Regions from separate parts of the Micromonospora sp. NBC_01655 genome, predicted to be linked through region 1. Evidence: riboswitches for the same ligand, from Rfam matches in the RefSeq annotation. Region 1 holds a riboswitch; the other holds the start of a gene.

Region 1 (11,932 bases):
CGGCGGCGGCGGCCCGCCGGGCCTGGGCGGCGACGGCGCCGAACGCCACGGCGTCGCCCGGGTCGAGGAGGAGGGTACGCAGGCGGGCCCGGAAGGACCGCGTCGCGGCCAGGCTCCGCTCGGCCGCTTCAGGTTCCCGGCGCGCGGTGGTGCGCAGCCGCCGCACGGTGGGCCCGTCGAGCAGCGAGGCGTGCCCGGCCCAGGTGGCGAGGTGGTCGTAGCCGCGCAGCCATTCCCGGTGCGGGCCCGGGGGTTCGTCCCAGCCGGCCCAGGTGTTGCAGAGCTCCAGCCCCGGATGGCCGGCGAGCAGCACTGGCATCCGGAGGCCGTCGACATCGGTCCAATGCACGACACCAGTATGCCTTGACCGACCCTCCACTAACCAGACACTCTCTACACACCGGTTAGCCCTATGAGACTGGTTAGGTGAGGCATGTTGCTGTCCAAGGTCATGTCCCCGGCCCTACGGGTCGTGCTGATGCTCGCCGCGGTGACGGCGGCGGTGACCCCCGCGCCCGCCGCGACGGCCGGCACCGACCGTTCCGCCGATCGGTCGCGCCAGCCCGAGCCCTGGCGGCCCTGGATACAGGAGGAGTGGGCCGCTCCGGCCGGCCGGTACTGCGCGTTTCCGCTACGGGTCCACGTCGTCTCGCAGGACGTCCGGGTCCGGGTGGTCGACCGGTATCCCGACGGGGCCGTCCGGCGGGAGGAGTTCGCCGGCCCGCTCGTGGTCGACTTCGTCGACGACACCACGGGACGGACGACGCGCCAGGACGCGGGCGGGTCCGGCGTGGCCGAGTATCGCCCGGACGGCGGGTGGCTGCGGTACACCATCGTCGGTCCCGCGGGCTTCGGGTTCCGGCCCGGGGACCGCTACCCGCAGGGCTACTACCTGCTCGACGGGCTGCACGTCATCACGTTCGACGGTGACGGAACCCGCCGGATGGCGGTCGCCCTCGGCAACCAGGACAACGTGTGCCAGACGCTCGCCGGCTCGGCCTGACCGGTTCCGGTCAGGTGGACGGCGAGGTGGTCCCGGCGATCGTGCCGGACCCGGCCGCGGCTGGACCGGCCGCCGGGACCGGGCACCGGTGGCGGGTCGCGGCCTGGGCGGTGCTGACCAGTACCAGCGGGCTGACCACCGCCTCCGTGGTGGCCTGGTGCGCGGCGGCCCCGCCCTGGCACCCGTGGATGCTCTACACGCTGGTGGACCTGGTGGTCGGCTCGGTCTACGGGGTGGTCGCCTGGCTGACCCTGCTGCGCCGGACCCACCTGGCCGCCTGGATCATGGCCGCGGCGGGCGTCGGCGGGTCGCTGTCGGCGGCGGCGGCCTGCTGGGGCATGGTGGCGTACCGCTGGCCCGACCTGTGGATGACCGGGCAGCTCGCCGGCGTCGCGTACTGGGCCTGGGTGCCCGGCTTCTACGCCCTCGTCGTGGTGCTGCCCTGGCTCCTGCCGGTACGGCCGCTCGACCGGAGCACCCGGGTCGCCGTCGGGGTCGGCGCCGTCCTCATCGTGGTCGCACAGGCGTGCGCCCTCACCCTGCCCGGTGGCCTGCACGCGATCCCGCTCACCGACGCCACCCTGCTCGCGGCCCGCGCGGCGGTCGACCCATGGCTGGAGCCCGCGCTCGTCGTGCTCGGCGTCGCCGCCGCCGTCGGCGTGCTGGCCCGTCGCCGTACCCTGCCCCGGCAGCAGCGGCACGGTCTCGGTTGGCTCGCCATCGGCACCCTGCTGCTGGCGGCGGCCTTCCTGCCGCTCGCGCTGAACCCGGCCTTCCAGGTCGCCGTCCCGGTGCCGTTCGCCCCGCTGCTCATGCTCGGCGCCCAGGCGTTCTTCCCCGCCTCCGTGCTGGTCGTGGTGCTGCGTCAGCGGCTGTGGGGCCTGGAGCTGACCATCCGCCGGACCCTGGTCTGGGCGTTGATGACCGGGCTGGTGATCAGCGCGTACGTCGTGGGCGTGCTGCTGCTCGGTGCGGTCACGCCGGCGACCTCGGCGGTGCCCGAGGCCGTGGTGACCGCACTGCTCGCCGCCGGCTTCCAACCCGCCCGCGCCTGGGTGCAACGCAGGGTGGACCGGCTGGTGCACGGCGACGACGGGCAGCGCCTGATCCGGCAGGTCGCCGACCGGCTGCGCGCGGCGGAGCGCAGCACCCGGATGCTCGACGCGGTGGCGGACGGCATCGCCGACTCGTTACGGCTGGCCGCGGTCGCCGTCACCCTCACCGGGGCCCCGCCGGTGCCGCCGCGCCGGCCCCCGGCCTGGGACGGTCCGGCGGCGGGCGGGCCGGCCCTGGTGGTGTGCCTGGCCAGCGGGAACCGGCCGGTGGGAGAGCTGTGGGCCTGGCCCCGCCCCGGTGAGCGGCTGGACGGGCGGACCGCCGCCCTGCTGCACGACCTGGCGCCGGTCGTCACCGCGCTCGCCGAACTCGCCATCGCCCAGCGCGACCTGGACCGCTCCCGGGTACGGCTGGCGCAGAGCAGGGACGAGGAGCGCCGCAAGCTGCGTCGCGACCTGCACGACGAACTGGGGCCGGCGATCAGCGGAGGCGCGCTCGCGCTCACCGCGGGGCGCAACATGCTGCGCCCGCACCGCTGCCTGCCGGAGATCACGGCAGCCGACGACCTGCTCGGACAGCTCGTCGCCGAGATGGACCGCCGGGCGACGGGAATCCGGGAGATCGCCCGGGAGATCGTGCCGCCAATGCTGGAGGGCGGCGGGCTGCGGCCGGCGCTGTACCGCCTGCGGGAGCGGTACGCCGATGCCGGGTTGACGGTGCTGGTGCGGGCGTCCGAGGTGGCACTGCCCGAAACCGTGGCGACCGCGGTGTACGGCATCGTGGGCGAGGCCGTGCGCAACGTGCGCCGGCACGCCGGTGTGGACCGCTGCGCCATCGACGTCTCGGTGGGGTCCGGCCGCCTGGTCGTGTGCGTCACGGACGAGGGGGTGGGCATCCCCGCCCCGCTGGTCGCCGGCGTCGGCACCGCGTCGATGCGAGAACGCGCGGAGGGCATCGGGGCCGCGCTCACCATCGCGCGGGCGAATCCCGAGCACGCCCGCCCCGGTACCACCGTCCAGCTTGTGCTGCCCGTACCGGCGACGCCCCGGGGCCCGGCGGTGCCAGACTGGCCGCCATGACGGCGATCGACAACCTGGCGCTGACCAACTACGGGCACTTCACCACGATGCGGGTGCAGGACGGCGCGGTCCGCGGCCTCGGCCTGCACCTCGACCGGCTGGTCACCGACTGCGCCACGGTGTTCGGGGCCGAGCTGTCCCGCGGGTACGTCCGGGAGCGGATCCGCGAGGCGATCGCCGAAGCCGACGGCCCGCTGACGGTCCGGGTCACCGTGGCCGACCCCGGCCTGCGGCTCAGCCACCCCGCCGCCCCGGCCGAGCCGCACGTGCTGGTCACCACGCGCGCCGCCACGCCGCAGGCGCAGCCGCCGATGCGGGTGCGCACCACCGCCTACGTACGCGATGTGCCCGCGGTCAAGCACGCCGGCCTGTTCGGCCCGCTGTTCGAACGCCGCCGCGCCCAGCTCGACGGCTACGACGACGCGCTGTTCACCGACGGCGGCGGACGGGTCACCGAGGGGCCGACCTGGAACGTCGGCTTCGTCGACGGCGGCACCGTGGTCTGGCCGCTGGCCGACGTGCTGCCCGGCGTGACCATGCGGCTGCTCGCCGCGGCTCACCACGGCCCGCAGCGCACCGAGCCGGTCGAGCTGTCCCGGCTGGCCGGCATGGCGACCGCCTTCGCCACCAACGCGGCCGGCGCGATCCGGCCGATCGCCGCCGTCGACGGGGCCACGTTCGCGACCGGTCACCCGATCATCGGTTTGCTGCGCCGGCGGTACGCCGGGATCGCACCGGAAGCCGTCTGACCGCGACGGGCGGGCCGCCGAGCGGTGGGCCGCCGGCTCTTCCACCCCTCTCGCCGGTAACGGTACCGCTCCCACCGCAGCCGTCGGTCCACCGCGTCGCCCGGCGGCGGGGCCGCCGGTCAGCCGCCCGTCGACCGGACCTTGCCGGTCGCCGCGGTACTCCCTCCAGGGGGTCTGGGGCCGGCCGTCGACGAAAGTCGGACAACGGACCCGACTGCCAGCCCCAGTCGTGGTGTCCCGGGGTCAGCACTCGATGACGTTGACCGCGAGTCCCCCCTGTGCGGTCTCCTTGTACTTCGTCTTCATGTCGGCACCGGTGTCCCGCATGGTCTTGATCACCACGTCCAGCGAGACCAGCGGCCGGCTCTCCCGGCGCAGCGCCATCCGGGCCGCGTTGATCGCCTTGACCGCGCCGATGGCGTTGCGTTCGATGCACGGAATCTGCACCAGGCCGCCGACCGGGTCGCAGGTGAGACCGAGGTTGTGCTCCATGGCGACCTCGGCGGCACACTCCACCTGCTGCGGCGTGCCGCCGAGCACCTCGGTCAGCCCGGCGGCGGCCATCGAGCAGGCGGTGCCGACCTCCCCCTGGCAGCCCACCTCGGCGCCGGAGATCGAGGCGGTCTGCTTGTAGATCGCACCGATCGCACCGGCGACCAGCAGGAACCGGACCACCCCGGCGTCGTCGCCGCCCGGCACGAACCGCAGGTAGTAGGACAGGACGGCCGGGACTATCCCGGCGGCGCCGTTGGTCGGCGCGGTCACCACCCTGCCGCCGGCGGCGTTCTCCTCGTTGACCGCGAGGGCGAAGAGGTTGACCCACTCCATCGCCCGCAGCGGATCGGCCGGGTCCTCCTCGCGCAGCAACCGCTCGTGCAGGTGCCGTGCGCGGCGGGGCACCCGCAGCGGACCGGGCAGCGCCCCGTCCCGGGTCAACCCACGCACGACGCAGTCCTGCATCGCGGTCCAGACGCGCAGCAGTCCGTCGCGAACCTCCTGCTCGGTCCGCAGCGCCAGCTCGTTGGCCAGGCTGATCTCGCTGATCGGCAGGCCGGTCTCCGCGCAGTGGGCAAGCAGTTCGGTGGCGGTGCGGTACGGGTACCGGGCGTCGGCTGCCTCCTGCTGACGGATGCGGCCGGTGTGGTCGGCGACCGAGCCGCCCCCGACCGAGTAGTAGTCCCGGCCGCACAGCTCCCCGCCGTGGCGGTCGAACGCCCGCAGCCGCATCCCGTTGGGGTGCATCGGCAGCGACTCACGCCGGTGCAGCCGCACGTGCTCTGCCTCGCGGAAGGCGATGGGATGCGTGCCGAGCAGGCGGAGCACACCGGTGGTCCGGACCGTCGCGATCCGGGTCGGCACCGCGTCGGGGTCGACCTCGTCGGGTGACTCCCCCTCCAGGCCGAGAATCACGGCGAGGTCCGTGCCGTGCCCGATGCCGGTGCTGCCCAGCGAGCCGAACAGCTCGACCCGCACCTGGGCGACCCGCGCCAGCAGGCCCAGGTCGCGCAACTCGACGGCGAAGGTACGAGCGGCCCGCATCGGGCCGACGGTGTGCGAGCTGGACGGGCCGATGCCCACCCGGAACAGGTCGAAGACGCTGACGACGGCGGCCGGTGGGTGGTCGGTCATCTGAGTTGTCCTCCGTAGACCGGACGCCGGTCGGCGAGCTGGTCGACCCGCGCCCGCAGCGCCTCACCGACCTCCGGCTCGGTCAGCGCGGTGGCAATGACGTCGGCCACCTCGACGAAGTCGTGCTCGTCGAAGCCCCGGGTGGCCAGCCCCGAGGTGCCGATCCGCAGCCCCGAGGTGACCATCGGCGGGCGGGGGTCGAACGGCACCGCGTTGCGGTTGACGGTGATCCCGACCTCCTGGAGCAGCCGTTCGGCCTGGGCGCCGTCCAACTCGGCCTGCCTCAGGTCGACCAGGACCAGATGCACGTCGGTGCCCCCGCTGACCACCCGGATCCCGGCGTCGCGCACGTCGGTCGCGGCAAGGCGTTCGGCGACGATCCGGGCTCCCCGCAGCGCCCGCCGCTGCTGGTCGCGGAACTCTTCCCCGGCAGCGATCCGGAAGGCCACCGCCTTGGCCGCGATCGCGTGTTCCAGCGGGCCACCCTGTTGGCCGGGGAACACCGCCGAGTCCAGCCGGCGGGCGAGTTCGGTGTCCGCGCTGAGGATGGCGCCACCGCGGGGGCCGCCGAGCGTCTTGTGCGTGGTCAGGGTCACCACGTGCGCGTGCGGTACGGGGTTGGGATGCAACCCTGCGGCGACCAGCCCGGCGAAGTGCGCCATGTCGACGAGCAGGTACGCGCCGACGGCGTCGGCGATCCGCCGGAACCGCGCGACGTCCAGCACTCTCGGGTACGCCGACCAGCCCGCCACGATCAGCTTCGGCCGGTGTTCACGCGCCAGCCGTTCGACCTCGTCCATGTCGATCAGAAAGGTCTCGGCGTCCACCCGGTAGCCCACCGCCCGGTACAGCCGGCCCGAGAAGTTGACCCGCATCCCGTGCGTCAGGTGACCGCCGTGCGCCAGGTCCAGGCCGAGGATGGCGTCGCCCGGCGCGAGCAGGGCCGTCATCACCGCCGCGTTGGCCTGGGAGCCGGAGTGCGGCTGCACGTTGGCGTAGGCCGCCCCGAACAGCAGCCGGGCCCGTTCGATCGCCAGCCGCTCGATGGCGTCGACATGCTCGCAGCCGCCGTAGTACCGCCGGCCCGGGTAGCCCTCGGCGTACTTGTTGGTGAGCACCGAGCCCTGCGCCTGCAGGACGGCCCGGGGCGCGAGGTTCTCCGAGGCGATCATGCCGAGGGTCCGCTGCTGGCGCCGCAGCTCGGCGGTGACCGCCGTGGCGATCTCCGGTTCGGCGTCGCGCAGGTCGTCGTCGATTACAGCCACGGTGGCCTCCGTCAGTGGGTTCGGTGAGGTAGGTGCGGTACTCGTCGGCCGTCATCAGCTCCGGCGGGTCGGTCACCCGCAGCCGGAACAGCCAGCCGTCCCCGTAGGGGTCGCTGCCGATCAGGCTCGGGTCGGCGACGACCGCCTCGTTGGTCGCGAGGATCCGGCCGGTCACCGGCATGTACAGCTCGGCCACCGACTTGGTGGACTCGACCTCGCCGCAGACCTCCCCGGCTACCAGGTGGGTGCCCGGGTCGGGCAGTTCGACGTAGACCACGTCGCCGAGCGCCGAGGCGGCGAAGGCGGTGATGCCGACCGACGCCGGCTCGACGCTGTCGTCGACCCACTCGTGGTTGGCGCTGTAGCGCAGGCGCGCGGGAACATCCATGTCAACTGTCTCTTCCCGCAGGGGTGCGCGTCAGCGCGGACGGCGGTAGAAGGGCAGCGGGGCGATCTCCACCGGCTCGGTGTGCCCCCGGACCTGGACGCCCAGCCGGGCCGGCACCCGCGCGGCGTCGGCGCGGAGCCGGGCCATCGCGATCGGCCGGTGCAGTGTCGGCGACGGGGCGCCGCTGGTGACCACGCCGACCGGCTCGGGCTCGGCTGCCTCGGACAGCCGCACCACAGGGTCGCCGGAGCGCGGGACGCGCCGGCCGGCGGCGGTGAGCCCGACGAGGGTGCTGGCGGCGCCGGCGGCGCGGCGTTCGGTCAGCGCGGCCCGGCCGACGAACTCGCCCGGCTTGTCGAAGGCCACCACCCGGCCCAGGCCCGCCTCGAAGGGGCTGACCCCGGCGTGCAGCTCGAAGCCGTACAGCGGCATCCCGGCTTCCAGGCGCAGCGTGTCGCGGCAGGCCAGGCCGGCCGGCGTCAGCCCGTGCGGCGCACCGGCGGCGAGCAGGGCACGCCAGGTCCCGGCCGCGTCCTCGGCCCGGACGAACAGCTCGAACCCGTCCTCGCCGGTGTAGCCGGTGCGGGCGACCAGCGCCGGGCGGCCGGCGGCCTCGACGGTGACGGCGCTGTAGTAGCCGAGACGGGTCGGCTCCGCCCCGGTCACCGCCCCGACCGTGTCAGCGGCGCGCGGCCCCTGCACCGCGATGATCGCCCGTTCGGCGGTGTGGTCGCTGACGGTGGCCGCCGCGGCGCGGCGCTGCCGGAGTGCCGTCAGCACCGCGCCGGTGTTGACGGCGTTGGTCACCAGCAGGTAGCGGTCGGCGGCGAGTCGGTAGGCGACCAGGTCGTCCAGCACCCCGCCGCTGTCGTCGCAGAGCATGGTGTAGCGGGCGCGGCCGACCGGTACCGCCGAGAGGTGCCCGACCAGCGCGTGGTCCAGCACGGCCGGGGCCATCGGTCCACGGACCTCGATCTGTCCCATGTGGCTGAGGTCGAACAGGCCGGCCCGTTCTCGTACGGCCCGGTGCTCGGCGGTCTCGCTGCCGTAGCGCAGCGGCATGGACCAACCGGCGAACCCGGTGAACCGGGCGCCCAGCTCGACGTGCACGGCGTGCAGGGGTGGGCGGGTCAGGGTCGTCGGACTCTGATACATGGAGGCACTCCTTCGTCCCGACGCGGTCGCGTCGTACGGTCGGTTGCCTCCCGCTCTGTCATGGACCTGAGAGCTTCACCGCCGGGCGGCGGTTTGCACCGTGGGTGAGACGACGGATCGTCTGCTTTCCAGAGTTCACCTCGCCCGCGCGGTAACGGGGCCTGAGAGTTTCTTGGGAGTTTGCTCCTTCGGCGCCCCGACGAATGGCCGGGGGCTCTCCCGCGCGGGTTCGAACGGTGTCTGTGTAGTTGTGGGCGATGCTGCCCGCGACCCTAGGCGACCGGCCGAACACGTGTCAACGATGCGGCGCCGACTGTCCTACCCGGACCACGGCGGGCTCCTGGCCCGCGCGTGCGGTCGAAGGTCCGGGCCACGCGGGGCCCACCAGCGGCCCCGAAGATCGATCATCAACAATTCTTTACATGGTGTGTGATGTGTGCCATTGTACTGGCCACACCCGGCGCGACGCCGATCTATATCGACGAACGTCGAATGCGAACGACACCCTCCGGAGCGGAGGAACCGCCCTACCAACGCCCGCTGACCTGCGCGGAGGTCCGCAGAAACTCCCCCGCGCCCGGCGACGTCCGGTCCCCGCCGACCCCAACCCCCACTCCCCGCCGGCCGGCCCCGAGCTTGGCCGACATCCCGCCAAGGAGGCGACCCGTGACGATCAGACTGTTACGAGAGCGACGTGCCCGACTGGCCGCCGTGCCCTTGGCACTGGCGCTGGCGCTGGGCATGAGCCCGCTGGCCACCCCCGCCGCCGCGGCCGCGGCACCGGCGGCGAAGCCCGCCCAGGGCACCGCTCCGGCCGACGCCGGCACCGGCGACCGGCACGTTCAGCGGAACCCGCTGCCGCTCGACGAACGCGCCCCGCTGCCCGCCGTCCGCGACGAGCTGCGCCGCGACTACGACGAGCCCGACGGCGGGCAGCGGGGCACCGCCCCGTCGACGCGCGGCCGGGCCGCCATGGCCGCCTGCGTGACCAGCGACTTCACCAGCCGTACCGGAAGCGCCCTGGTGCAGCAGATCAAGGCGTCCAGCACCGACTGCGTCAACACCCTGTTCAACCTGACCGGGAACGACGCCTACCAGGCGTTCCGCGAGGCGCAGATGACCAGCGTCGCGTACGCCCTGCGGGACGACGCCGCCACCTACGACGGCACCAACCGCACCGGCACCGCCCAGCTCGTGCTCTACCTGCGGGCCGGCTACTACGTGCACTGGTACTACCCGTCCACGGTCGGCACGTACGGCAGCGGCCTGCGCACCGCGATCCGCGCCGGCCTGGACGCCTTCTTCGCCAACAGCCGCTCCGGCGACGTCAGCGACGCCAACGGCGAGGTGCTGGCCGAGGCGGTCACCCTCATCGACAGCGCCGAGGAGAACGCCCGCTACCTGTACGTGGTGAAGCGGCTGCTGAACAGCTACGACAGCTCCTACAACTCGTCCTGGTGGATGTTGAACGCGGTCAACAACGGCTACCTCGTGCTGTTCCGGGGCCACCAGGTGCCCGAGTTCGTCACCGCCGTCACCGCGGACCCGAGCGTGCTGGACACCCTGTACGCCTTCGGCTCCGGCCACCGCGCCCTGCTCGGCACCGACCAGGGTTACCTGGTCTCCAACGCCGGGCGGGAGCTGGGCCGCTTCCTCCAGCACACCGCGTTGCAGGCCAAGGCCCGGCCACTGGCCCGGGGGCTGCTCGACCTGAGCGCGATCACCGGCCCCACCGCCGCCCTCTGGGTCGGCGTCGCCGAGATGAGCGACTACTACGACCGGGCCAACTGCGCCTACTACGACACCTGCGACCTCCAGGCACGGCTGGCCGCCGCGGTGCTGCCGATCACCTACACCTGCGGCACCAGCATCCGCCTGCGCGCCCAGCAGATGACCTCCGCGGAGCTGGACCGGGCCTGCGCGAGCATGCGCGACCAGGACGCGTACTTCCACTCGGTGGTGGCGGACCCCGGACCGGTGGCCAACGACCGCAACACCACCCTCGAAGTGGTGGTCTTCGACTCCAGCACCGACTACCAGACGTACGGCGGGCCGATGTTCGGCATCGACACCAACAACGGCGGCATGTACCTCGAAGGCGACCCGGCCGCCACCGGCAACCAGCCACGCTTCATCGCCTACGAGGCGGAGTGGCTGCGCCCCACCTTCGAGATCTGGAACCTCAACCACGAGTACACCCACTACCTCGACGGCCGCTTCGACATGTACGGCGACTTCACCGCGAACATCTCCACCCCGACGATCTGGTGGATCGAGGGCTTCGCCGAGTACGTGTCGTACTCGTACCGGAAGCAGACCTACCAGGCCGCGATCACCGAGGCCGGGAAGAAGACGTACGCCCTGCGCACCCTCTTCGACACCACCTACGACCACGACAGCACCCGGGTCTACCGCTGGGGCTACCTGGCCGTGCGGTACATGCTCCAGTCGCACCGCGCCGACATGACCACGTTGCTCGGCCACTACCGCGCCGGCAACTGGGCCGCCGCCCGGACGCTGCTGACCAGCACCATCGGCAGCCGCTACGACACCGACTGGTACGCCTGGCTGGCCACCTGCGCGGCCGGCGACTGCGCCGGCGGCACCAACCCGCCCGGCAACCAGGCCCCGGTCGCCGCGTTCACGGCGACCACCAGCGGCCTGACCGCCACTTTCACCGACCAGTCGACGGACGGCGACGGCAGCATCGCCTCCCGGGCCTGGACCTTCGGCGACGGCACCACGTCGACGGCGGCCAACCCCACCAGGACGTACGCCGCCGCCGGCACCTACCCCGTCACGCTGACGGTCACCGACAACAAGGGCGCGACCGGCACCACCTCACGCAACGTCACCGTCAGCGGTGGCACCACGCCGTTGCCGGAGTGCACCGGGAGCGACATCCGGACGCTGGGCAAGAACTGCCAGCGCGGCAACCTCCAGGCCACCGCCGGGAACCTCTACTACCTCTACGTCTACGTCCCGGCCGGCACCACCAGCCTGAAGATCACGTCGTCCGGGGGCACCGGCGACGCGGACCTGTACTACAGCTCCACCGGCTGGGCCACCACGACCAGCTACACCCGCCGGTCGGTCGACACCGGCAACGGCGAGACGATCACGGTCAGCAACCCGGCGGCCGGTTACCACTACGTGAGCCTGCACGCCAGGCAGGCGTTCACCGGGGTCACGGTGACCTCGGAGTACTGAGCACGCCGCAGCAGCACCGCGCCGTCCTCTCCGGAGCCGGTGGACTCCCGCCCCGGCGGGGCCGCCGCCTCGGCGAGGGCGGCGCGGCCCGTGCGGCCGTGCGGCTCCTCCGCCCTCGCCGAGGCGGCCACGGCGGTCAGTCGCCGGTGGCGAGGTGGCCGAGGGTGACCGGCTGCGCGACCGGACGGGTGGCGAACCCGGCCAGGTCCGCCGCGCTGAGGGCCCGGCCGGCCGCCCGCGCGGTCAGGCAGGCGGTGGCGTACCCGCAGATCCGCCCCTGGCACCAGCCCATGCCGACCCGGGTCAGCAGCTTCGCGCCCCGCGCGTCGGCGGCGGACAACTCCCGCACCGCCTGCCGTACCGCCCCGACCGGCACGTCCTCGCAGCGGCAGACCAGC
Region 2 (11,932 bases), 470 kb from region 1:
GGTGGCGGCGACGGTGATGTCGCCGTGGGGGGTGTCGAGGACGGCGGCGAGGACGACGCGGGGTTCGTCTTCGAGGAGGATGAGGCCGCCGCCGGGGCCGGGTACGTAGACGGGTGAGCGGACGGGGGCGGGTTTGAGGCGGGTGACCTGCCAGGTGCGGACGGGGTGGCGGGTGACCAGGCCGATGCCGTAGCAGGGTTCGCCGTGTCCGTCGTCGTCGTGGCGTAGGGGGCGGAACTGTTCGCCGGGGGTGCCGACGACGGCGGCGGCGAAGCGGTGTTCGGGGGCGTTGAGGGCGCGGGCGGCGATGGCGGTGAGGTCGAGGTTGCCGCTGCGGGTCTGGTCGCGGTCGACTTCCTGTAGGGCGAGGATGTCGGCGTCGAGGGTGGTGACGGCGGCGGTGAGCCGGTCGGGGTCGACGAGTCCGTCGGTGAGGGATCGGCCGTGGAGCAGGTTGAAGGTGGCCAGGCGCACCTTTTTACCCTACGTGGGTCGTGGGAGGGTTGCCGGATGCTGAAGGTGTTGGTGTGTTCGATGGTGGTGTTCGTGGCGGTGGGTTTCGTGGGGGTGTGGTTGCGGCGTCGGCGGTGACGTGGGGATTGGGTGTGGGTGGGCTGGTGGTGAGGCGGGACACTCGGGTTGTCGGCGGGTGGGGTGGCGGGGTGTGGGGTGGGCAGAATGGCCGGCCGTGGATGGTGCGTCGCTGATCACGTTGCTCGCTGCGGCTGTGTTGGCCGGTTGGGTCGATGCTGTGGTGGGGGGTGGTGGGTTGTTGTTGTTGCCGGCGTTGTTGTTGGTGGCGCCGGGGGTGCCGGTGGCGACGGCGTTGGGGACGAACAAGTTGGCGGCGATCGCGGGGACGGCGACGGCGGCGGTGACGTATGCGCGGCGGACGAAGCTGGATTGGCGGGTGGCGGGTCCGGCGGCGGGTTTGGCGGTGGTGACGGCGGGGTTGGGTGCGGCGTTGGCGGGGGTGGTGCCGGCGTCGGCGTATCGGCCGGTGGTGTTGGGGGTGTTGGTGGTGGTGGCGGTGTTCGTGGTGGCGCGGCCGCGGTTGGGGGTGGTGGCGGTGCCGCAGCGGCGGACCCGGGGGCGGGTGGTGGCGGCGGTGGTGGTGGCGGGGGTGGGTATCGCGGCGTATGACGGGTTGATCGGTCCGGGGACGGGGACGTTTTTGGTGGTGGCGTTCACGGCGCTGGTGGGCGCGGACTTCGTGGGTGGTTCGGCGATGGCGAAGGTGGTGAACGCGGGGACGAACCTGGGGGCGTTGGTGGTGTTCGCGGCGACGGGTCATGTGTGGTGGTTGTTGGGCGCGGCGATGGCGGTGTGCAACGTGGTGGGGGCGGTGGTGGGGGCGCGGATGGCGTTGCGGCGGGGGGCGGGGTTCGTGCGGGTGGTGTTGTTGGTGGTGGTGTTGGCGTTGGTGGTGAAGTTGGGTTACGACGAGTGGGTGGGGTGGTGAGGTGCCGGCCGGCGCGGGTCGCGCGCCGGCCGGCCGGGTTGGTCAGGCGTGGCGGGTGATGTCGTCGTAGTCGAGGCGGGGCAGGCGGGGGAACCAGGCGTCGGGGCCGGGCTTGCCGAGGTTGACCACGAGCAGGGAGCGCCAGGTGCTGTCGGCGAAGAGGTCGCGGTCGAGGGCGGCGGCGTCGAAGCCGGCCATGGGGCCGGCGGCGAGGCCGGCGGCGCGGACGGCCAGTAGCCAGTAGCCGATCTGGAGGGTGGCGTTGAAGCGGGCCATGCCTTCGCGGGCGGTGGCGTCGGCGGCGAGGCCGTCGCGCATCTCGGGGCGGATCGGGAAGACGCGTGGGATGAACTCGTGGAAGTCGGTGTCGGCGGCGAGGACGGCCACGACGGGTGCGGTGGCGGTCTTGGCGCGGTTGCCTTCGGACATGTGGGTGAGCAGTCGGTCGCGGGTCTCGCCGGGGCGGGTGTAGAGGACCCGCAGGGGCTGGGTGTTGGCGGCGGTGGGCGGGTACTTGGCGAGGTCGAAGATGGCGCGCAGTTGGGCGTCGGTGACGGGTTCGTCGGTGAAGGTGTTGGCGGTGCGTGCGTCGGTGAACAGTTGTGCCTGGGCTGCGGGGTCGAGGGTGATCAGGTCGGTCGTGGCGGTGTCGGTCATGTCGGGTTTCCTTCGCACCTGGGGGGCTTAACTGCTCAGAGACTAGCAGCTAGTTTTTTCGAAGTTGCTTTGTCGTGCGGAACGCCACGTATCCTGGGGTCATGACGCCCCGCTCCCCCACCGGTGAGGTTCCCCGGTCCTGCGACGGGGGGCTGACGCGGGCGTTCGCGTTCCTCGGCAAGCGGTGGAACGGGGTGCTGCTGGGCACCCTGGCACACGGGCCGGCGGGGTTCGCCGAGCTGACCCGCGCGTTACCGGGGATCAGCGAGTCGGTGCTGTCCGACCGGCTCGGCGAGCTGGCCCGGGTGGGGTTGGTGCACCGCACGGTGCGGCAGGGCCCGCCGCTGGGGGTGAGCTACGAGCTGACCGAGCGGGGCGCGGCGGTGCTGCCGGCGTTGGATGCCCTGGCCCAGTGGGCGCACGAGAACCTGCCCGCCGAGGAGTGCGGCCGGGCGTGAGCGGGTGACCGCACCGGCCCGGGGCATGTGATCATCGTCGGATGCCGTTACGCGCCGAACACGACCGGATGCTGCTGGGGCGGCTGCTGGGCCGCGACCCGACGCTGCACGCCTACCAGCTGGGTGACCTGGACGACTTCTTCTGGCCGTACACGTCGTGGTTCCGCCGCGGCGAGCAGGTCGCGCTGCTGTACCACGCGGTGGTGCCGCCGACGCTGCTGGCGTTCGCCGACGCCGCCGGCCGGGAGGAGTTGGCGGCGCTGCTGACCGACCTGGCGCCGGTGCTGCCGGCGCGGCTGCACGCGCACCTGTCCCCCGGCCTGGCGCCGGTGCTGGCCGGCTGGTTCCGCGTCGCCGACGGCGGCGCGCACCGGAAGATGGCGCTGACCGACCGGGCGCGGCTGGCCGCGGTTCCCGGTGCGGGGCAGCCGCTGGGTGCCGCCGACCTGCCGGAGCTGACGAGGCTGTACGCGGTGGCGTACCCGGGCAACTGGTTCGACCCGAGGATGCTCGACACCGGCCGGTACGTGGGGGTGCGCCGTGACGGGGAGCTGGTGGCGGTGGCCGGGGTGCACGTGTACTCCCCGGTGTGGCGGGTGGCGGCGCTGGGCAACGTCACCACCCATCCCGGGTATCGGGGGCGGGGTTTGGCGGCGGCGGCGGTGGCCGCGCTGTGCCGGCGGCTGGCCGCCGACGTCGACCACGTCACGTTGAACGTGCGGGCCGACAACGTGGCGGCGCTGCGGCTGTACGAGCGGCTCGGGTTCACCGAGGTCGCCGGGTACGGCGAGTACACGCTCACCGCGTGCCCGGGACCGCGGTGAGCGCCGCGCCGGCGGCGGGGCTGTGGCGGCGCCGGTGGGTGCGGCTGCTCGCCGTGGCCGTGGGTGTCGTCGGCGCGGCTGTGGTGGGTCTGCGCGGGCGGCTGCCCGACCCGCGGGAGTTCCTCGCCGCGTTGACCGGCGCCGGCTACGGGTGGGTGGTGCTGGCGGTGCTGTTGCAGGCCGTCTCGTTGGCGGCGTTCGCGTTGCAGCAGTGGCGGCTGCTCGACGCCCTGGGGGTGCGTCTGCGTCGGGGCCGGGTGGTGGCGATCAGCCTGGCCCGCACGGCGTTGTCGATCTCGTTGCCGGCGGGGGCGGCGGTCTCCACCGGGTACGCCATCCGGGAGTACGAGCGTGCCGGCGCGCCGCGGGAGATGGCGGCGGCCTCGGCGGTGGTGTCCGGGTTGGCGTCCATGGGCGGGTTGGCCCTGCTGTACGTGGGCGGGGGTGCGGTGGTGCTGGTCCGTGCCCCGGGCGGGTGGGACTGGCGTCCGCTGGCCGTCGTGGCGGCGTTGGGTGGGTTGACGGCGTTGGCGGTGCTGGCCGGACGCAGGCAGCCGCGTCGGCGTGCGGTCGGGCCCGTTGCGGGGCCTGACGTGTCGGGGGGCGTGGTGCGTCGGCACGTGCGGGCGTTGCTGGTCTCGGCCCGGCAGGCGTGGCGGGCGGGGGCGAAGCTGCGGGTGCGGGACTGGGCGGCGGCGGTGGGGTACGCGGCGGTGAACTGGGCGGCCGACCTGCTGTGCCTGGCCGCCGCCGCGCTGGCGCTGCACCTGCCGGTGGGGGTGACCGCCCTGGCGGGCATCTACCTCGGTGTGCAGATCGTCCGGCAGGTGCCGCTGACCCCGGGCGGGGTGGGTGTCATCGACACCGCACTGGTCGCCGGGCTCACCGCCTCGGGCGCGACCGCGGTCAGCGCCGCCGCTGCCGTGCTGGTCTACCGGATGCTGTCCTGCTGGCTGCTCATTCCTGTTGGCGGGATCGCCGGGTTGACGCTGCGCGGCGACCGGGCGGTGAGCCGGGTCTGAACGCCGGGGGCGGCGGGACGCGACCGCGTCCCGCCGCCCCCGGCGGGTGGGTCAGCGGCGGCGGGTGGGTGAGTCGAAGCGGCCGGCGCGGATCTCCCGTAGTGCCCGCCGGCGGGCGTCCCCGCGCAGGGTGTCGACGTAGAGGCGCCCGGCGAGGTGGTCGGTCTCGTGTTGCAGGGCGCGGGCGAGGAAACCGCTGCCGGAGATGGTCAGCGGCTCGCCGTGCTGGTCGAAGCCGCGGGCGGTGGCGTGCAGGGCGCGGGGGGTCGGGAAGTACAGCCCGGGGATGGACAGGCAGCCCTCGTCGTCGTCCTGCGACTCCTCGGACAGCTCCACCGTCGGGTTGATCATGTGGCCGCGGTGGCCGTCGGCGTCGTAGACGAACACCTGCGCGGGCACGCCGATCTGTGGGGCGGCGACGCCGGCGCGGCCGGGGGCGCCGAGCAGGGTGTCCATCAGGTCGCCGACCAGGGCGCGCAGGTCGGCGTCGAAGCTGGTCACCGGCTCGCAGCCGGTGCGCAGCACCGGGTCGCCGATGATCCGGATGGGCCGCATCGTCATGGCAGCAGGCTATCGGCCCGGGGTCCGGGTGCGGGGGCGAGGGCGGCGCGGACGGGCCGGGCCTTGGCGGCGGCCTCGGCGACCTCGGCGTCGGGGTCGCTGTCCCAGGTGATGCCGCCGCCGGCCCAGCCGTGCAGCAGGTGCCCGTCGGCGGCGGCGGTGCGGATGGTCAGGCCCAGGTCGATCCGGCCGGCGCCCACCCAGCCCAGCGCGCCCATGCTCGCGCCCCGGCCCACGGGTTCGTGGGCGGCGACGACGTCGAGGGCGGCCAGTTTCGGCGCGCCGGTGACCGACCCGCCGGGGCAGACCGCGCGCAGCAGGTCGGCCAGGCCCAGGCCGTCGGCGGGGGCCGCCGACACCGTCGACTCGGCCTGCCACAGGTCGCACCAGCGGCGTACGGCGAACAGTTCGTCGACGGTGACGGTGCCGGTGGCCGCGACGCGGGCCAGGTCGTTGCGTTCCAGGTCGACGATCATGATGTGTTCGGCGCGTTCCTTGGCCGAGGCGAGCAGCTCGGCGCGGCCGGCGGGGGTGGCCGGGCGGGTGCCCTTGATGGGGCGGGTGACCAGCCGGCCGCCCTCGACGGCGATCAGGGTCTCCGGGGAGGCGCAGCCGATCGCCCAGCCGGGGCCGTGCAGGGTGCCGCCGTAGCGGGCGCCGGGCAGCCGGCTCAGCCGGGCCAGGGCGGGGCGGGGGTCGCCGGTGTACGGGGCGGCGGCGTGGCCGACGAGGTTGACCTGGTAGACGTCGCCGCGGCCGATCGCGGCCCGCACGGCGGTCACGGCGTCGGCGTGCTGGCGGGTGCTCCAGCTCGGGGTCCAGTCGCCGATCCACCAGTCGCCGGCCCCGGGTGGTGGCGTCGGCGCGGCGGCGGGGGTGTGCGCGTAGACGACCACGGCCAGGTCGGGCAGGGCGGGGGCGGGGCTGGGCGCGCCGGGTGCCGCGGCGGCCAGCACGGCCCCGGCCGCGGCGGAGACGTACAGGGCGGCCCCGCACACCCCGGCCGGGTCGTGGGCCGCCGGGCGGGTCAGGTCGTCGACGCCGAGGCCGTGGGCGGTGAGGAACTCCTCGACGAGGCGGGCCGGGTCACCGCCGTCGCGCAGGCGCCAGTGCAGGCGGTCGCGTTCGGTGAGCCGGCCGCGGCAGCCGGCGGGGGCGGCGGGTGCGGTCACCCGTGTCAGTGGGAACGCTTCCACGCCGTCTGGCCCATTCCGCCTCGTCCGTTCAGTGGAATTCCCCCCGACATGGCGTGAACCCGCTCGATGCGGCTCACGTTCGCTTGGTACTGTGCGTCACTGGTCATGTGAACCATGACACAGTGCCCCCACAGTCCGGAGAACCCGATGTGCCAGCACCAACCCACCTGCCCCTCCGCCGAAGCGACCGACCGGGAAGCCGCCCGCGTCCTCGCCTGCTTCCCTGAGCAGGGCTGGAGCCTGCTCTGCAACGGTGTCATCGTCTTCGAGGACACCGGCGAACTCCTCCCCGACGGCAGCACCATCGCCCCCCACCGCGGTCCCGCCCGACACGCCCTCGTCGCCTGACCGTTCACCCAGCGTCAACCTGACGCACCCCGTCGACCACAGGCCAGCCCCCGGTCCCCGCGACCAGCCTGCCCCGGTCGACGCACCCGCCGGGGCGGCGCGAACCACCGCCCCGGCGCGCCCCGACGTCACTCCTCGAACGCCTCCGGCGCCGGACACGAGCACACCAGGTTCCGGTCACCGTACGCGCCGTCGACCCGCCGCACCGGCGGCCAGTACTTCCCGGCCCGGTCCACCCCCGCCGGGTACGCCCCCACCGACCGCGGGTACGGGTGCGGCCACTCGTCGCCGGCCACCATCGCCGCCGTGTGTGGCGCGTTCGCCAGGGGATTGTCCCCCGCCGGCCACTCGCCCGAGCCCACCTTGTCGATCTCCGCCCGGATCGCGATCATCGCCGCGCAGAACCGGTCCAGCTCGGCCAGGTCCTCACTCTCCGTCGGCTCCACCATCAACGTCCCCGCCACCGGGAACGACATCGTCGGCGCGTGGAACCCGTAGTCGATCAGCCGCTTCGCCACGTCGTCGACCGTGACCCCGGCCGCCTTCGTCACCGGCCGCAGGTCCAGGATGCACTCGTGCGCCACCAGGCCCTTGTTGCCCGCGTACAACACCGGGAAGTGTTCCCGCAGCCGCACCGCCACGTAGTTCGCGGCCAGCACCGCCACCCCCGTCGCCCGGGTCAGCCCCGCCGCGCCCATCATCCGCAGGTACGCCCACGGGATCGGCAGGATCCCCGCCGACCCGTACCGCGCCGCCGAGATCGCCGGCCGGCCGGCACCGCCGCCGCCCGGCAGGTACGGCGCCAGGTGCGCCCGCACCGCCACCGGACCCACCCCCGGCCCGCCCCCACCGTGCGGGATGCAGAACGTCTTGTGCAGGTTCAGGTGCGACACGTCCGCCCCGAACCGGCCCGGCTTGGCGAACCCGACCAGGGCGTTGAGGTTCGCCCCGTCGACGTACACCTGACCGCCCGCGTCGTGGACCTTCGCGCACAACTGCGCGATGCCCGTCTCGTACACCCCGTGCGTCGACGGGTACGTCACCATGATCGCCGCGAGCGTGTCCCGATGCTTGTCGATCTTCGTGTCGAGGTCGACCAGGTCGACGTTGCCGTCGCCGTCGCAACCCACCACGACCACCCGCATCCCCGCCATCACCGCCGACGCGGCGTTCGTGCCGTGCGCCGACGACGGGATCAGGCACACCTCCCGGTGCCCCTCACCCCGGTCCCGGTGGTACGCGCGGATCGCCAGCAGCCCCGCCAGTTCCCCCTGCGACCCGGCGTTGGGCTGCACGCTGACCGCGTCGTAGCCGGTCACCTCCGCCAGCCAGCCCTCCAACTGGGCGATCATCTCCCGGTACCCGGCCGTCTGCGACGCCGGCGCGAACGGGTGCAGGTGCGCGAACTCCGCCCAGCTCACCGGCTCCATCTCCGTGGTCGCGTTCAGCTTCATCGTGCACGACCCCAGCGGGATCATCCCCCGGTCCAGGGCGTAGTCGAAGTCCGACAGCCGCCGCAGGTACCGCAGCATCGCCGTCTCCGAGTGGTGGCTGCGGAACACCGGGTGGGTGAGGAAGTCCGAGGTGCGCGCCAACGCCGCCGGCAGGGCCCCGTCCCCGTCCCCGTCGACCCCGGCCACCCCGAACGCCGCCCACACCGCCGACAGGTGCGCCGCCGTGGTCGTCTCGTCGCAGGAAATCCCCACCCGGTCGGCGTCGACGCACCGCAGGTTCACCCCCCGCGCCTGCGCCTGCGCCACCACCTCGGCGGCCCGGCCCGGCACGCTCGCGGTGACCGTGTCGAAGAACGCGACGTCCGCCACCGCCACCCCACCGGCGCGCAGCCCGGCCGCGAGCCGCGCCGCCATGCCATGGGTACGCGCCGCGATGGCACGCAGCCCGTCCGGGCCGTGGTAGACGGCGTACATGCCGGCCATCACCGCCAGCAGCACCTGCGCGGTGCAGATGTTGCTGGTCGCCCTCTCCCGCCGGATGTGCTGCTCACGGGTCTGCAACGCCAACCGGTACGCCGGGTTGCCGTCGGCGTCGCGGGACACCCCGACCAGCCGGCCGGGCAGCATCCGCTCCAACCCCGAACGCACCGCCAGGTACCCGGCGTGCGGGCCACCGAAGCCCATCGGCACCCCGAACCGCTGGGTGGTGCCGGCGGCCACGTCCGCGCCGATCTCCCCCGGCGGGCGCAGCAACGTCAGCGCCAACAGGTCCGCCGCCACACACACCAGCGCCCCCGCCGCGTGCGCCGCCGCCACCAGCGCGGCATGGTCCCGCACCGCCCCGGACGCCCCCGGGTACTGCAGGTGCAGGCCGAAGAACTCCGCCGGCAACTCCTCGGCGTCGACGTCGAGGACCCGCACCTCGATGCCCAACGGCTCCGCCCGACTCATGATCACCGCGAGGGTCTGCGGCAACGCGTCGGCGTCGACGACGTACACGCCGCTGCGGCTCTTCGACGCGCGGCGGGCCAGGGTCATCGCCTCGGCCGCCGCGGTGCCCTCGTCGAGCATCGAGGCGTTCGCGGTGGCCAGCCCCGTCAGGTCGGTGACCATCGTCTGGAAGTTCAGCAGCGCCTCCAGCCGGCCCTGGCTGATCTCCGGCTGGTACGGCGTGTACGCCGTGTACCACGCCGGGCTCTCCAGCACGTTGCGGCGGATCACCGCCGGGGTGTGCGTGCCGTGGTAACCCAGCCCGATCATCGACACGGCGACGGTGTTCCGCGCGGCGAGGGCCCGCAGCTCGGCCAGGGCGTCGTGCTCGCTGGCCGGCTCCGGCAGGTCCAGGGCACCGTGCCAGCGGATCACCTCGGGAATCGCGGCGTCCATCAGCTCGTCGATCGAGTCGTAGCCGACGGCCTCCAGCATGCGGCGCTCGTCGGCCGGATCGGGGCCGATGTGACGGGCGGCGAACTGCTCTACGGTCATGGCGGCGCTCCCGCAGGGGTGAGGTCGACAGGTCGGCCTCCCCCTGAGTCGCACCCCGGGAAGGGCGCTCCACAGTGCCTGCCCACGAGGTCCTTTTGCCTGAGAGGTTCCGGGGAGGAAGCTGCCCCTTCGGCGCCGCCCGCAACGATCATCGGACGGTCTCTCCCACGTGGGTGGTACCGGCGACATCCACGCTACCAGCGCCACCGGCACCGGCGGAGGTCGTCCCCCCGACCAGTGGATCACCGGCAGGCCGGGCGCGGCGGGTCAGCCGGCGACCGGCGCCGGGGCCCCGGCGCCGGCGAGCCGGTCGGCCAGCGCCGGCAGCAGCACGCCCAGCGGCGCATCGGCCCGCACGGTGGCGTACCCGTCGCCCCGGGTCACCCCCTGGTTGACGATCGCCACCGGAATGCCCCGTTTCGCGGCCCGGATCACGAACCGGCGGCCCGACATCACCGTCAACGACGACCCGAGCACCAACAGCGACCGAGCCCCCTCGACCAGGTCGAAGCAGCGGGCCACCCGGGCGGCGGGAACCGTCTCCCCGAAGAACACCACGTCCGGTTTCAGCAGCCCGGTGCGGCAGAACCCGCAGTCCACCGGCCGGAACCCGGCCACCTCCCGGTCGTCGAGATCCACGTCACCGTCGGGGTGGACCGCCGCGACCACCGCGTCGAACCCCGGGTTGGCCTGCCGCAGCCGCCGGTCCAGTTCCTCGCGGGAGGTGTGGTTGCCGCAGTCCAGGCACACCACCTCGTCGAGGCGGCCGTGCAACTCCACCACCGGCTGCGACCCGGCGACGCTGTGCAGACCGTCGACGTTCTGGGTGATCACCGCGTCGACGAGCCCGCCGCGTTGCAGACGGGCCACCGCCCGGTGCCCGTCGTTCGGGGCGGCCCGGGCGATCGTGCGCCACCCCAGGTGGCTGCGCGCCCAGTACCGCCGCCGCGCCACCGGATCCCCGGTGAACGCCTGGAACGTCATCGGAGTGTGCCGACGCGCCACCCCGCTGGGCCCCCGATAGTCCGGAATGCCGGACTCGGTGGACAGGCCCGCCCCGCTCAACACCACGACACCGCCCTCGGCGAGCAGCCCCGCCAACGCGTCGAACGTCTCCGTCACGGCATCCATGCTGCCCCAGCGCCACCCCCGCCGGCGACCACCCGCCCGTGACCCTGCTCGCCGCAGCGCCGGTGCCCGCGCGCCCCGGCGGCTACGGTGGCAGGTATGCGCGTCGTCATCGCCGGCGGACACGGCAAGATCGCCCAACTGCTGCACCGGGAACTCGCCGGCCGCGGCGACACCGCCGTCGGACTGATCCGCAACCCCGACCACGCCGCCGCGCTACGCGCCAGCGGCGCCCACCCCGTCGTCTGCGACCTGGAACACGCCGACGCCGCACGGGTCGCCACCCACCTCGACGGGGCCGACGCGGTGGTCTTCGCCGCCGGCGCCGGCCCCGGCAGCGGCGCCGCCCGCAAGGACACCGTCGACCGGGCCGCCGCCGGCCTGCTCGCCGACGCCGCCCAGCGGACCGGGATACGTCGCTACCTGCTGCTCTCCGCCATGGGCGTGGACACGGCCCCACCCGCCGGCACCGACGACGTGTTCGCCGCCTACCTGCGGGCCAAGAAGGCCGCCGAGGACGACCTCACCGCCCGCGACCTGGACTGGACGGTCCTGCGCCCCGGCCGGCTCACCGACGACCCACCCACCGGCCGAGTCACCCTGACCCGGCACACCGACCCCGGGACGGTCACCCGCACCGACGTCGCCCGGGTCCTCGTCGCCCTGCTGTACCACCCGGGCAGCGCCGGCGCGGTCCTGGAACTGGTCACCGGCAACACCCCGATCGCCGACGCCGTCGCCGCTGCCTGCGCCCACCCCTGACCGGCCGACCCACCGACGGCGGGATCAGCCGCCGACGACCTGCCGTAGCTGCTGACTCGCCGCACCCGCCGCCGCCGCGTCGGCCCGCAGCCGCTCCGCCTGCGCCGACAGGTGCGCCTGCCACTGGTTCAGGTGCTGCTGCGCCGTCGCCACCGCCGCCAGCAACGCCCCGTGCCGCCCCTCCAACTCGCGCACCTGCCGCTGCAGATCCTCCGACCGCGACCCCGACTGCGCCGGCACCGCCCCCGCCCGCCGGTGCGCCTCCGCGAGGATCTCCTCGGCCTGCTGACGCGCGTCAGCGATGATCTCCGCGCCCTCCTCGCTGGCCTCACCGATCGTGCGGTTCGCCTCGGCCTGCGCCCGCACCGCCAACTCGACCACCATCGGGTCCGGGCCCTGCGGGGCGGCGCTCGGCAGCGCCCCGTGCCGCAGCATCTCCACCTGCTGCACCAGGCCCTCGTTCTCCCGCCGCAGCCGCTGCAACTCACCGTCGAGCAACGCGATCCGCTCGTCGGCCGACCGGGCCACGTCCGCGACCTCGTCGACGGACACCCACTCGCTGCCCCGGAACCGCC

Evidence for each region. A riboswitch is a leader RNA that binds a small molecule or an ion and turns the genes downstream of it on or off. The one in region 1 is predicted to bind glycine.
Region 2: linked by a shared signal. The riboswitch ahead of gcvP (aminomethyl-transferring glycine dehydrogenase) and the one ahead of gcvT (glycine cleavage system aminomethyltransferase GcvT) in region 1 are both predicted to bind glycine.

What each region holds. Positions count from the first base shown of each region.
Region 1 is NZ_JAPEQF010000001.1:4,541,938-4,553,869, forward strand. It holds gene OOK41_RS20640 (CGNR zinc finger domain-containing protein) at 1-349, opposite strand, end outside; gene OOK41_RS20645 (hypothetical protein) at 434-1,003, shown strand; gene OOK41_RS20650 (ATP-binding protein) at 976-3,138, shown strand; gene OOK41_RS20655 (aminotransferase class IV) at 3,135-3,887, shown strand; gene OOK41_RS20660 (L-serine ammonia-lyase) at 4,131-5,516, opposite strand; gene glyA (serine hydroxymethyltransferase) at 5,513-6,781, opposite strand; partial or broken gene gcvH (glycine cleavage system protein GcvH) at 6,810-7,169, opposite strand; gene gcvT (glycine cleavage system aminomethyltransferase GcvT) at 7,200-8,324, opposite strand; glycine riboswitch at 8,464-8,556, opposite strand; gene OOK41_RS20680 (collagenase) at 9,066-11,534, shown strand; gene OOK41_RS20685 (FAD-dependent oxidoreductase) at 11,671-11,932, opposite strand, start outside.
Region 2 is NZ_JAPEQF010000001.1:4,073,361-4,085,292, reverse strand. It holds gene OOK41_RS18805 (endonuclease/exonuclease/phosphatase family protein) at 1-474, opposite strand, end outside; gene OOK41_RS18800 (TSUP family transporter) at 689-1,462, shown strand; gene OOK41_RS18795 (malonic semialdehyde reductase) at 1,505-2,119, opposite strand; gene OOK41_RS18790 (helix-turn-helix domain-containing protein) at 2,221-2,577, shown strand; gene OOK41_RS18785 (GNAT family N-acetyltransferase) at 2,619-3,401, shown strand; gene OOK41_RS18780 (lysylphosphatidylglycerol synthase transmembrane domain-containing protein) at 3,383-4,423, shown strand; gene def (peptide deformylase) at 4,475-4,984, opposite strand; gene OOK41_RS18770 (chorismate-binding protein) at 4,981-6,165, opposite strand; gene OOK41_RS18765 (DUF5999 family protein) at 6,328-6,528, shown strand; gene gcvP (aminomethyl-transferring glycine dehydrogenase) at 6,657-9,467, opposite strand; glycine riboswitch at 9,545-9,645, opposite strand; gene OOK41_RS18755 (NAD-dependent protein deacetylase) at 9,735-10,598, opposite strand; gene OOK41_RS18750 (NAD(P)H-binding protein) at 10,695-11,357, shown strand; gene OOK41_RS18745 (hypothetical protein) at 11,382-11,932, opposite strand, start outside.